DNA from 2 places in the Aeribacillus sp. FSL M8-0254 genome. Region 1 is predicted to be linked to the other one. Evidence: a T-box and tRNA genes for the amino acid it is inferred to sense, from the RefSeq annotation. Region 1 holds a T-box; the other holds one or more tRNA genes.
The links. The T-box of region 1 lies ahead of serS (serine--tRNA ligase). A T-box ahead of a tRNA ligase gene usually reads a tRNA of that ligase, here a tRNA-Ser.

Region 1 (6,329 bases):
GGAATTGGCCCTGGTTCCATTTGTACTACTCGTGTGGTAGCAGGTGTTGGGGTGCCGCAAATTACAGCCATATATGATTGTGCGACAGAAGCAAGAAAGCACGGAGTAGCTATCATTGCTGATGGCGGAATAAAATATTCAGGAGATATTGTAAAAGCATTGGCTGCAGGTGGACATGCCGTCATGTTAGGAAGTTTGCTTGCAGGTACATCTGAAAGCCCGGGAGAAACAGAAATTTACCAAGGGCGTCGATTTAAAGTATATCGCGGCATGGGTTCAGTTGCAGCGATGGAAAAAGGTAGCAAAGACCGTTATTTCCAAGAAGACAACAAAAAATTTGTTCCAGAAGGAATTGAAGGCCGCATCCCATATAAAGGACCGTTGGCAGAGACAATTTACCAACTTGTCGGCGGTGTGAGATCAGGTATGGGATATTGCGGAGCAAAAAATTTATATGAGCTCCGTGAGCATTCACAATTTATCCGGATGACTGGTGCAGGATTAAGAGAAAGCCATCCGCATGATGTTCAAATTACAAAAGAGGCTCCTAATTATTCCATTTCTTAACAACTGACAGTTCAATAGTCTTATTTAAAAAGTTACAACTTTTAGACAGAGTAGAGACTCTGTCTATTTTTTTTATAAGATGTATGTTAAAATCAATTTTGTTGTGTTAACTATTAATTATTTTTTAAAATAGATATTTTCAAATAAATGGAGGTAATCATGGTGCACTTCACGAAAAAATTCATCTCGGCTCTCGTCATCACGTTTTTATTGATGACGGCATTTTCCCCTTTGTCTCCCAAAATAAATGCTGAAGAAAATGACCCATTGGGCATCAATGCCTCTGCAGCCATTGCCGTTGAAGCCTCTACAGGGAAAATTGTGTACGGAAAAAATATTGATAAAACTCTTGGAGTTGCAAGTATGACAAAAATGATGACTGAATACTTGCTGCTGGAAGCGATCCATGAAAAGAAAGTTTCTTGGGATCAAACATATCGTCCAAGTGATTATGTTTACAAAATTTCCCAAAATCGCAGTTTATCCAATGTCCCTTTAAGAAAAGATGGAAGTTATACAATAAAAGAGTTATATGAAGCAATGGCCATTTATTCTGCAAATGGTGCGGCGATTGCAGTGGCAGAAGTGATCGGTGGATCGGAAACAAATTTTGTGAAAATGATGAATGAAAAAGCGAAAGAACTAGGCTTGAAGCATACGAAGTTTGTAAATGCGACAGGTTTAAACAATAGAGACTTAATGGGGATGCATCCGGAAGGAACAGGTGAGGAAGAAGAAAATGTAATGTCTGCGAGAGACGTTGCCAGCCTTGCGTACCATCTTTTAAAGGAGTATCCTGAGATTTTAGAAACGGCCAAAATTACGAGAAAAGCTTTTCGAGAAGGTACGGATGATGAGATTAAAATGGAAAACTGGAACTGGATGCTGCCTGGATTAGTTTATGGTACAGAAGGTGTAGACGGGTTAAAAACAGGATATACCGATTTTGCGGGCTCCAGCTTTACGGGAACAGCCGAACGGAACGGAATGCGAATCATCACAGTTGTTATGAATGCGAAAGGTAAAGGGAGCAACAATTACGTACATCGTTTTAGTGAAACTAGAAAACTAATGGACTATGTTTTCAGCAATTTTTCCATTGAGGAATTATTTCCTGCGCAATATCAAATAAAAAATAAATCAACTGTATCTGTTGTAAAAGGAAAAGAGAAAAAAGTAGAAATAGAAACAAAAGATTCTTTAAAGCTCCCTATTAAACGTGGGGAAAAAGACCAGTATGAGCCGAAATATGTTTTAGATAAAAAGCTTTTAACTGCGAACGGAGAGCTGACTGCACCAATTAAAAAGGGCGCCAAGGTCGGGTATATGTCCGTAGAATATAAAGGGAACAGCCAGGATTACGGATTTGTAACAGGTGAATCCGAAGCGAAAGTTGATGTAGTGACAAAAACAAAAGTCGAAAAAGCTAACTGGTTTGTATTATCAATGAGAGGCATTGGTAGTTTTTTTGGTGATGTATGGAACGGAGCAGCAAACATGGTAAAAAGCTGGTTTTAATGCATAACTCCTAACATTTTGTTGGGGGTTTTTACTATATTTAAAATAAAAGAAATCCTTGAAATTTGATAGGAATTTTATAAAAATTAGGATAAAATAGACGTATGCATTTGAATGTATCATTAAGGAGGAACTATAGAAATGGCAATTACAGGTACTGATCGAGTAAAAAGGGGAATGGCCGAAATGCAAAAAGGCGGCGTCATCATGGATGTGGTCAATGCAGAACAGGCCAAAATTGCTGAAGAAGCAGGTGCGGTTGCCGTCATGGCGCTGGAAAGAGTTCCTGCTGACATTCGTGCGGCAGGCGGGGTTGCCCGCATGGCTGATCCGACGATTATTGAAGAGGTCATGAACGCGGTTACGATTCCAGTAATGGCAAAATGCCGTATTGGACATATTGTAGAAGCTCGAGTATTAGAAGCGCTCGGTGTTGATTATATTGATGAAAGTGAAGTGTTGACACCGGCTGATGAAGAGTTTCATATAAATAAGCGGGAATTTACGGTTCCATTTGTTTGTGGCTGCCGTGATTTAGGAGAAGCAGCTCGCCGGATTGGAGAAGGTGCTTCCATGCTCAGAACGAAGGGCGAACCGGGAACTGGCAACATTGTAGAAGCAGTTCGTCACATGCGGAAAGTGAATGCACAGGTTCGGAAAATTGTCGGCATGAGCGAAGATGAGCTAATGACGGAAGCAAAAAATTTAGGAGCCCCGTATGAAGTGCTGCTACAAATTAAAAAGGAAGGACGACTCCCTGTCGTGAATTTTGCTGCTGGCGGCGTTGCAACACCTGCTGACGCAGCGTTGATGATGCAGCTTGGTGCAGATGGTGTGTTTGTCGGCTCAGGTATTTTTAAATCTGAAAATCCAGGAAAGTATGCCCGGGCAATTGTGGAAGCGACCACACACTATGAGGATTATGAATTAATCGCTCATTTATCGAAAGATCTTGGAACTGCGATGAAAGGGATCGATATTTCTTCATTGCTTCCGGAACATCGTATGCAAGAACGTGGTTGGTAAAGGAGAATACAAAATGAAAGTAGGAGTTTTGGCACTCCAAGGTGCTGTGAGGGAGCATATTCAGTCAATCGAAGCTTGTGGTGCAGAAGGCGTAAAAATTAAAAAATCCGAACAATTGCAAAATATCGATGGACTTATTTTACCAGGCGGCGAAAGCACGACAATGAGAAGATTGATTGAAAAGTATGGGTTGATGGACCCTTTGAAAGAATTTATAAAGGGAGGAAAACCTGTTTTCGGTACATGTGCTGGTCTTATTTTGCTGGCGAAGCAAATTGTTGGACAAGATGAGCCGCACCTTGGTGTATTGGATGTGGTCGTTGAACGGAATTCTTTCGGCCGCCAGCGTGAAAGTTTTGAAGCGGAATTAACCATTGCAGGAGTTGGGGACGATTTTATAGGGGTGTTTATTCGCGCTCCGCATATTGTAGAAACAGGAGAAAATGTTGAAATTTTAGCAAAACATGAGGATCGAATTGTTGCTGTTCGACAAGGCCACATACTTGGATGTTCATTCCATCCGGAATTGACGGATGATCATCGATTTGTGCAATATTTTTTAAATATGGTGAAGGAATCAAACGAGAAAGTTCATGCATAAAAAAGTTGAACAAACCCTAAACTTATAGTAAATTTATGAATATAAATAGATCTAAAGCAATGAGAGGAACTAGTAGCAAGTTGTTTTTCTTAAGAGAGCTGGTGGTTGGTGGAAACCAGTGAAAAACGCTTGTGAATCCGTCCTTGAGTGAAATGCTGAATGCAAGTTTTTGTTAGTAAGCATTTACGGAAAAAACCGTTACCTTTGTAAGTGGAAGGCTGATGCCTTCAAGCAGGGTGGCAACGCGGGTATACTCTCGTCCCTTTTTGGACGGGAGTTTTTATTTTGAATATAAAAGCGAAGGAGTGTCCATGATGCTTGATATGAAATTTTTACGGTCAAATTTTGAAGAAATAAAAAAGAAGCTTGAACACCGTGGAGAGGATTTAACTGATTTTGATCAATTTGTTGACTTGGATAAAAAGCGTCGTGAACTAATTGTTACGACGGAAGAATTAAAAAGCAAAAGAAATGAAGTATCTTCTAAAATCGCCGAATTGAAAAGAGAAAAGAAAGACACAGATCATTTAATTCAAGAAATGCGTCAAGTAGGAGAACGCATCAAAACACTTGATGAGGAATTAAAAGAGATTGAAGAAAAGTTAGAAACCTTGATTTTGTCGATTCCAAACATTCCGCATGAGAGCGTTCCAGTCGGCGATTCAGAGGAAGATAATGTAGAAGTCCGCAAATGGGGAGAAATCCCGACCTTTCGTTTTGAACCAAAACCTCATTGGGAAATTGCCGACCAATTAGGAATTCTCGATTTTGAAAGAGCCGGCAAGGTGACCGGCAGCCGCTTTGTATTTTATAAAGGTTTGGGCGCAAGATTAGAAAGGGCGCTTATCAGTTTTATGATAGATTTGCACGTTGAAGAACATGGCTATGAGGAAGTTTTGCCTCCGTATATAGTGAACCGTACAAGCATGATCGGAACAGGACAACTTCCGAAGTTTGAGGAAGACGCTTTTAAAATTCAAGGTGAGGATTATTTCTTAATACCAACAGCGGAAGTTCCTGTCACAAATTTGCACCGTGATGAAATTTTACAGGAGAAGCAGCTTCCAATCAATTATGTAGCGTACAGCGCTTGCTTCCGTTCTGAGGCAGGGGCGGCCGGAAGAGATACGCGCGGCCTTATTCGCCAGCATCAATTTAACAAAGTGGAGCTTGTGAAAATTGTAAAGCCTGAAGATTCTTATGAGGAATTAGAAAAATTAACAAGTCATGCTGAAAACGTATTGAAGCTGTTAGGACTTCCATATCGAGTTATGAGCATGTGTACAGCTGATTTAGGCTTTACGGCAGCAAAAAAATATGATCTTGAAGTATGGCTTCCAAGCTATCAAACATATCGTGAAATTTCTTCTTGCAGCAACTTTGAAGCGTTTCAGGCTCGCCGGGCGAATATACGGTTCCGACGGGATCCGAAAGCAAAGCCTGAGCATGTGCATACGTTAAATGGTTCTGGGCTTGCAATAGGTCGTACAGTAGCAGCCATTTTGGAAAATTACCAGCAAGAAGACGGATCTGTCGTCATTCCTGAAGTTCTGCGTCCATATATGGGAAATAAAACAGTAATTAGTAAAAAGTAATTCTTACTGAATAGAAAAAATGAAAGGGGGGTAGGAGGGGTTCCTCCATATCCCCCTTTTATGTACAAATGTATTTTATATAGGCTGCCGTTGTATCATTTGTTTGGCAATTGTTCTTCCTATTTCAATGGATGCTGTCGCTGCTGGAGATGGAGCGTTCAGCACATGAATGGACCGTTTCGTTGGTACAATATAAAAATCATCGATTAAAGCTCCGTCTTTACTTAAAGCTTGAGCTCGGACACCAGATGGTCCAGGCAGCAAATCTTCTTCTGTAATATCGGGCATGAGTTTTTGAACATTTTCGACAAACTTTTTCTTTGACATCGATCGAATCATTTCTTCGAGTCCTTCTTTCATATATTGACCTGCTAATTTCCAAAAACCGGGGAACGTTAATACTTCAAACAAATCTTTCATATTTGCGTCGCTTTTTTTATACCCTTCTCTTTTCAAGCTTAAAACAGCATTTGGACCTATATCTATAGATCCGTCAATCATTCTAGTAAAGTGAACGCCTAAAAATGGAAAATTAGGATTTGGTACAGGATAGATTAAGTTTTTAACTAAATATGATTTTTGCGGATTTAACATATAATATTCTCCACGGAATGGAACAATTTTCACATCCGTATACAGATTTGCTATTTTAGCAATACGATCGCTGTTAAGTCCTGCACAATTTATAAAAAATCGGCTTTGAAAGGTTTTGTTTGCTGTTTCAACGATAACTTCTTGTTTTTTTTCATGAATCACTTCTACTTTTTCGTTTAAAAAGATCTCCCCGCCCTTTTCGAGGATTAAATCTGCCATCCGTTCACTAACAAGACGGAAATTTACAATACCTGTTGATGGAACATGAATGGCTTCTATTCCATTCACATAAGGTTCAAATTCATGAAGCTCCTCCTTTGAAATTTTCCGGATATTGAGGCCGTTTTTTAATCCGCGTTGGAACAGCTTCTCAAGCTCCTCCCGCTCATGTTCATCGCTAGCAACGATTACTTTGCCGCAGACTTCAT
Region 2 (6,329 bases), 1.7 Mb from region 1:
GGAACTGAATGAATGAAAAAAAGATTCCTTGAACGATAATGTTTACATCTGCTATATACTTATCAATTGACTTGCCGTAAATGTTTTTCAGATTGTTTGTTAAAAAATGAAAAAAATCGTTTCTTAGGTTTTGTAACAACGAATCAATTTTTTCATTATTTTCTTTTAAATTTTCATGCATCTGCGTAATAAATATTTCTTTATGCGCCAAAAATTCTTTTAATTGAACAGACAATTGTTTAATAAACCGCTCTTTTGGATCTTCGTAATTTGCCCCGATTTGCTCCGTTTTTTTCTTTAACTGACTAAAAAACTGCTCCAATAATTTAATTAACAGCTCGTCTTTTGATTTGAAATAAAAATAAAACGAACCTTTCGGAATGCCACATGCATTGGTAATTTCTTGGATGGAGGTGGAAGAAACGCCTTTTCGAGCAAACAGCTTCATCGCAGCTTCAATGATTAAACGTTCTTTTTCTTTCACATGAACATCCCCTTATTGTCGGAAAAAATTTTATTAGTTTAGTTGACTACTAGTTAACCGGTCAATTATAATGACTATATAGTCAACTTACTATAAGTATGTATAAAAAAAGGAGAATTGTCAAATCTTCATGAAAGGAATGGGACTTGGTGGAGAACATTATTAAATTTTCGCTCCGTAACAAACTGGCTATTTGGATTTTAACTATCATTGCAATTTTTGCGGGACTATTTTCTGGATTTAATATGAAGCTGGAGACGATCCCGGACATAAACACTCCCATCATAAGTGTTACGACTACATATCCAGGTGCAACCCCTGAAGAAGTACAAGAGAAAGTGACGGTTCCTATTGAAGAAGCTGTTCGCAATTTGAACGGGGTGGAAATCGTCAGCTCTAATTCGTTTGAAAATGCATCTTCTATTCAAATCGAATACAAATTTGAAAAAGATATGGAACGAGCAGAAGAGGAAGCTGAAAAGGCAATCGAACAAGTCGAACTTCCGGATGGAGCAGGAGAGCCTAAAATTGCAAGATTTAGCATGAACGCTTTCCCTGTTTATACAGTGAGCTTTTTTGATGAAGGAAAAACACTTCCTGAATTAACTGAACTGGTTGAAGACATCATTGTTCCTGAATTGAAAGGAATTGATGGAGTAGAAAGCATTGTAACTTCTGGACAGCAGGTAGAAGAGGGGCGGCTTGTTTTTCATCAAGACAAATTAAAAGAGCTCGGGCTAAATGAGGAAACAATAAAAGATTATATTCAAGGTGCGGATCTCCGTGCGCCATTAGGTCTTTATACATTTAAAGACACGGAAAAGTCTGTTGTCGTTGACGGAAATATTACGACAATTGACGATTTGAAAAAGCTTAAAATCCCAGTCACTGGATCAGCACAAGGGCAGCAAGCTGGAGAGGCGCAAATGAGCCAAGTGCCAAACGGTTTGTCTAAAGCAAATGGTGCAGCGCCAAATCAGGCGATCCAGCAGCAAAGCATTGAATTGCCAACAGTCGAATTAGGAGAAATTGCCGATATCGAAATCGTCGGAAAAGCTGAATCCGTATCAAGAACGAACGGAAAAGAAGCAATCGGACTGCAAATTGTAAAAGCTACTGATGCGAATACAGTTGAAGTTGTGAATGAAGTAAAAGAAAAATTGGATGAATTAAAAGACGAATATAAAGGCCTCGGAGTCGTTTCAACGCTGGACCAAGCGGAACCGATTGAAAAATCTGTTGAAACAATGCTGAATAAAGCGCTGTTCGGTTCGATTTTTGCAGTTATTGTCATTTTGCTGTTTTTGCGCAACATTCGTTCAACGTTGATTTCCGTGGTGTCAATTCCGCTTTCCATATTAATTGCATTAATCATTTTGCGTGAAATGGACATCACGTTGAACATGATGACGCTTGGAGCTATCACAATGGCGATCGGCCGTGTCATTGACGATTCGATTGTCGTCATTGAAAATATTTACAGACGGATGACATTAAAAGGGGAGCCGTTAAAAGGGAAAGAGCTGATTATTGCAGCGACAAAAGAAATGTTTATTCCTATTATGTCCTCAACCATTGTGACGATAGCGGTTTTCTTGCCGCTCGCATTTGTCGAAGGGATGGTCGGACAGCTATTTATGCCGTTTGCCCTTACGATTGTATTCTCGCTTTTAGCGTCCCTTTTAGTGGCGATTACTATTGTGCCGGCACTTGCTCACGTTTTATTTAAAAAAGGAGTAAAACGGAAAGGCGAAAAAGAAAAGGAAGCTGGCTTTTTGGTTACTAACTATAAAAAAATATTAAATTGGTCTTTGAACCATAAATGGATAACATCATTGATTGCGATCCTGCTTCTTGTCTCCAGTCTGTTTTTAATTCCTGTCATCGGTGTAAGCTTTTTGCCGAATGAACAAGAAAAGCAAGTTATCGTAACGTATGATCCGGATCCAGGGCAAACGCTGGAAGAAGTAGAAGATATCGCATTGAAGGCAGAAGATTTCCTTGTCGACCGTGATCATGTAAAAACGATTCAATTGTCTGTCGGAAGCGAAAATCCGATGAATCCTGGAAATCGAAATCAGGCCATTTTCTTTATTATGTATGAAGATGACACACCGAATTTTGAAAAAGAAAAGGAGAAAATTGTTAAAGACTTAAATGAATTAACGAACGAAAAAGGCGATTGGGGCACCATTGACATGATGATGGCAAGCAATGAGTACACATTGCATGTGTTTGGCGATTCGATGGAAGATATTGAGCCTGTCGCCCAAAAAGTGCAAAAAATCTTGGAAGATGAAAAAAACTTGAAAAATGTCGAATCAGGTTTATCGAAAACTTATGATGAGTTCACGTTTGTTGTTGATCAAGAAAAGATGAGCAAGCTAGGATTGACCGCTGGGCAAATTGCGATGGCATTAAGCCAACAGCATGAACGGCCGGTTTTAACAACAATCCAAAAAGAAGGTCAAGACATTGAAGTTTATATTGAAGGGGAAGAGCAAACATTTGATTCGATTGATGAGATGAAAAAGAAAACCATTCAGTCCCCACTTGGCATGAATGTGAAAATTGGAGATGTAGCGAAAGTAAAAGAAGGCGAAACATCCAATACGATTACTAGACGCGACGGAAAATTTGCAGTATCAGTCAGTGGAGAGATTACTACTAATGACGTTAGCCAAGTAAATGCAAACATTCAAAAGAAAATAGATGGTTTAGAATTGCCGCCTGGTGTGAACATTGAAACAGGTGGAGTGTCCGAACAGATCAATGAGTCGTTTTCACAATTAGGATTGGCTATGCTCGCTGCCATCGCTGTTGTCTACTTTGTGCTGGTGGTTACGTTTAGTCAAGGACTTGCGCCTTTTGCCATTCTATTTTCACTTCCATTTACCGTCATCGGCGGATTTGTAGCGCTATGGCTTGGGGGAGAAACATTGAGCGTTTCAGCTTTGATCGGTGCGCTCATGTTAATCGGTATTGTTGTGACGAATGCGATTGTGTTAATTGACCGTGTCATTCATAAAGAGCGTGAAGGACTTTCTACAAGAGATGCGCTCATTGAAGCAGGGGCAACTCGTCTAAGACCGATTTTAATGACTGCGCTGGCAACAGTTGGAGCATTGCTTCCTCTCGCATTAGGTTATGAAGGAGATGGAGGCATGATCTCGAGAGGACTTGGTTTAACCGTCATCGGCGGATTGACCAGCTCGACTTTGCTGACTCTCATCATTGTTCCAATCGTCTATGAAGTATTAAGCAAATTTAGAAGAAAAGCTCCAATCGAGGAATGATAAGAAAAAACCTGAAAAGCACTGAATAGGCTTTTCAGGTTTTTTTGCATAACTTGCTGAAACAGTTTTATGAAAATAAGAATATCAATTGTTTTGAAAAATTTTCAAAAGGGTCAATTATTCAAATTCCGGCAATAAAAAAACGCGCTAAAAAGCGCGTTTTTTAAACGGAGAAGGTGAGATTCGAACTCACGCGGCGGTTGCCCGCCCTAACGCATTTCGAGTGCGTCCCCTTCAACCACTTGGGTACTTCTCCATGGTCGGGAAGACAGGATTTGAACCTGCGACCCCCACGTCCCGAACGTGGTGCTCTGCCAAGCTGAGCTACTTCCCGAAAAACGTCAGCATTGATATTATATATTAAAATAAAAAATTTGTCATTAAAAAATTTTAACCAATCAACAAAAAGTTTGGAAAAGGAAATTAATCTTTTTTTGTTGAATTATGTAGTAGGCAAATAAAAGAAAGGAGTCACATAACATTGAAGGTACAAAACATTGGCGATGACATCACATTAATTGATCTTTTTGACTTAGGATTAGAAAACAGAACAGGGGCTTACGTTCTTCACGAAAAAGAGCTGACCATCATCGAAACAAGCGCGAGCCCGTCTGTCCCATATTTATTAAAAGGTCTTGAAAGTTTAGGAATTGATCCGAAGGATGTTCAAAACATCATTGTTACGCACATTCATTTAGATCATTCGGGAGGTGTCGGGCTTTTTCTTGAACATTGCCCAAAAGCAAAAGTGTTCGTCCACCCCCGCGGGAAACGTCATTTGCAAGATCCATCGAGATTAATTGCCAGCGCCAAAACGGTGTATGGAGAGGAGCAATTTCAAAAATTGTTTGACCCGATTTTGCCCGTGCCAGAAGACCAGCTAGTTGTAAAAGAAGATTTGGAAACGCTTCAAGTAGGCGATGATCGCGTGCTGACATTTTATCACACACCAGGTCATGCGAATCACCATTTTTGTATACATGATTCCAAAAGCAACGGCATCTTTACCGGCGACACGATCGGGGTTTTTTATTCAATGCTCTTAGATTCAGACTTAGAGTTTTATTTGCCGTCTACTTCTCCTAACCAGTTCGATCCGGATAAAATGCTTGAATCATGCGAAAGAATCGAAGCATTAAACGTTTCGAAAATATTTTTCGGTCATTTTGGCATGAGCGAGCATCCAGAGGAAGTTTATAAACAGCTAAAATATTGGCTGGACATTTTTGTAGATCAAGGCAAAGCGGTTGTAAAAGAGCATGGAAGCTTGCCGTTTGAAGAAAAATCAAAGCTTCTATCTGATAGATTGTACAGCACGTTGCAAGATTACTTAAAGAAAAAACATATTTCCGAAGATCATCAAGTGCACGAGTATATAAAAATCGATATGGGCATTTGTGCGCAAGGGATTATTGATTACTTGCAAAAAGCAGAAAATAGATAAGGAGGCTTGTATGGAAAGAGATATACGCAAAATTAAAAATGTTGCGTTACAAACGAATAATCCTACCCATACTAATGCATTTGTGTTAGAACCTGGTAATTGGGAGGAATATGATCCGTTTTTAATGCTTGCGGAGGATATTTTTCAGCAAGGGACGTTTGACCTTCATCCCCATCGGGGAATCGAAACTGTCACATATGTAATTGACGGGATTTTAAAGCATTTTGATAACAAAAATGGATATGGCAAGCTAAAGCCGGGTGATGTTCAATGGATGACTGCTGGAAGAGGAGTAATCCATCAAGAAGATCCTGCACCTGGATCTACTGTTCACAGTCTAGAGCTGTGGGTTAATTTGCCGAGTTCAAAAAAACTGACCGCTCCCCGCTATCAAAATTTGAAAAGTGCTAACATGCCAGTTAGAAAAGAAAAAGGAGCGTTGATTCGGATTTTTTCTGGTTCGTCAAAAGGTATTCAAGCGCCGACTAAAAAATTACGTTCCTGTCTTGATGGTAGAAATGATTCTGGAACCTGATGCGTCTGTTCATCAAGATCTTCCGGGAAGCTATAATGGTTTTCTTTATATTTTGGAAGGAAAAGGCTTGTTTGGTGCGTCCAAAACAAAAGGGGAAAAAGGGCAAGTGCTGTTTTTAACAAAGGGTGCTGAGGGAGAGGAAAGCTTCATAACCGTCACAGCGGCAGACAAACTCCGGCTGCTTCTATATGCGGGAGAACCTCTCCATAACGGTCCGTTTGTTATGAACACGAAAGAAGAAATACGGCAAGCAATCGTCGACTATCAAACAGGAAAGTTTGAATGAAAGAGAATAACAGCTTGATAAACTCTCCGCCTTTTTTGCGCGGAAGGAGAGTATTTTTTGTAAATAAAAATTATTTCTCGGGAAAGCGCAAAATTCAACAATGATAAAGAAAAAACGAGAAAAAAGGTAGCATCTGTCGAATGGTTGTATATTGAAATGTTTTGTGTCAGATTATGTGACATAAATCATGTTTCGTTCTTGTTCGGCTTGTTACAATAAAGAGTAAATTAGTGGAGACAGTAGGTGATAAATATGCTGTTTTTAAAAAAATGGAATCGAGCAGC

Region 2: it encodes a tRNA-Ser, which carries the amino acid that the T-box ahead of serS (serine--tRNA ligase) is inferred to sense. The anticodon was not compared.

The regions. Positions count from the first base shown of each region.
Region 1 covers NZ_JBBOZY010000001.1:18,000-24,328, forward strand. The annotation lists gene guaB (IMP dehydrogenase) at 1-567, shown strand, start outside; gene NSQ44_RS00075 (serine hydrolase) at 727-2,085, shown strand; gene pdxS (pyridoxal 5'-phosphate synthase lyase subunit PdxS) at 2,227-3,111, shown strand; gene pdxT (pyridoxal 5'-phosphate synthase glutaminase subunit PdxT) at 3,125-3,712, shown strand; T-box leader at 3,763-3,979, shown strand; gene serS (serine--tRNA ligase) at 4,027-5,307, shown strand; gene lhgO (L-2-hydroxyglutarate oxidase) at 5,383-6,329, opposite strand, start outside.
Region 2 covers NZ_JBBOZY010000001.1:1,726,877-1,733,205, forward strand. The annotation lists gene NSQ44_RS08365 (TetR/AcrR family transcriptional regulator) at 1-484, opposite strand, end outside; gene NSQ44_RS08370 (efflux RND transporter permease subunit) at 634-3,780, shown strand; tRNA gene NSQ44_RS08375 (tRNA-Ser) at 3,949-4,036, opposite strand; tRNA gene NSQ44_RS08380 (tRNA-Pro) at 4,038-4,114, opposite strand; gene NSQ44_RS08385 (MBL fold metallo-hydrolase) at 4,256-5,224, shown strand; partial or broken gene NSQ44_RS08390 (pirin family protein) at 5,235-6,045, shown strand; gene NSQ44_RS08395 (methyl-accepting chemotaxis protein) at 6,298-6,329, shown strand, end outside.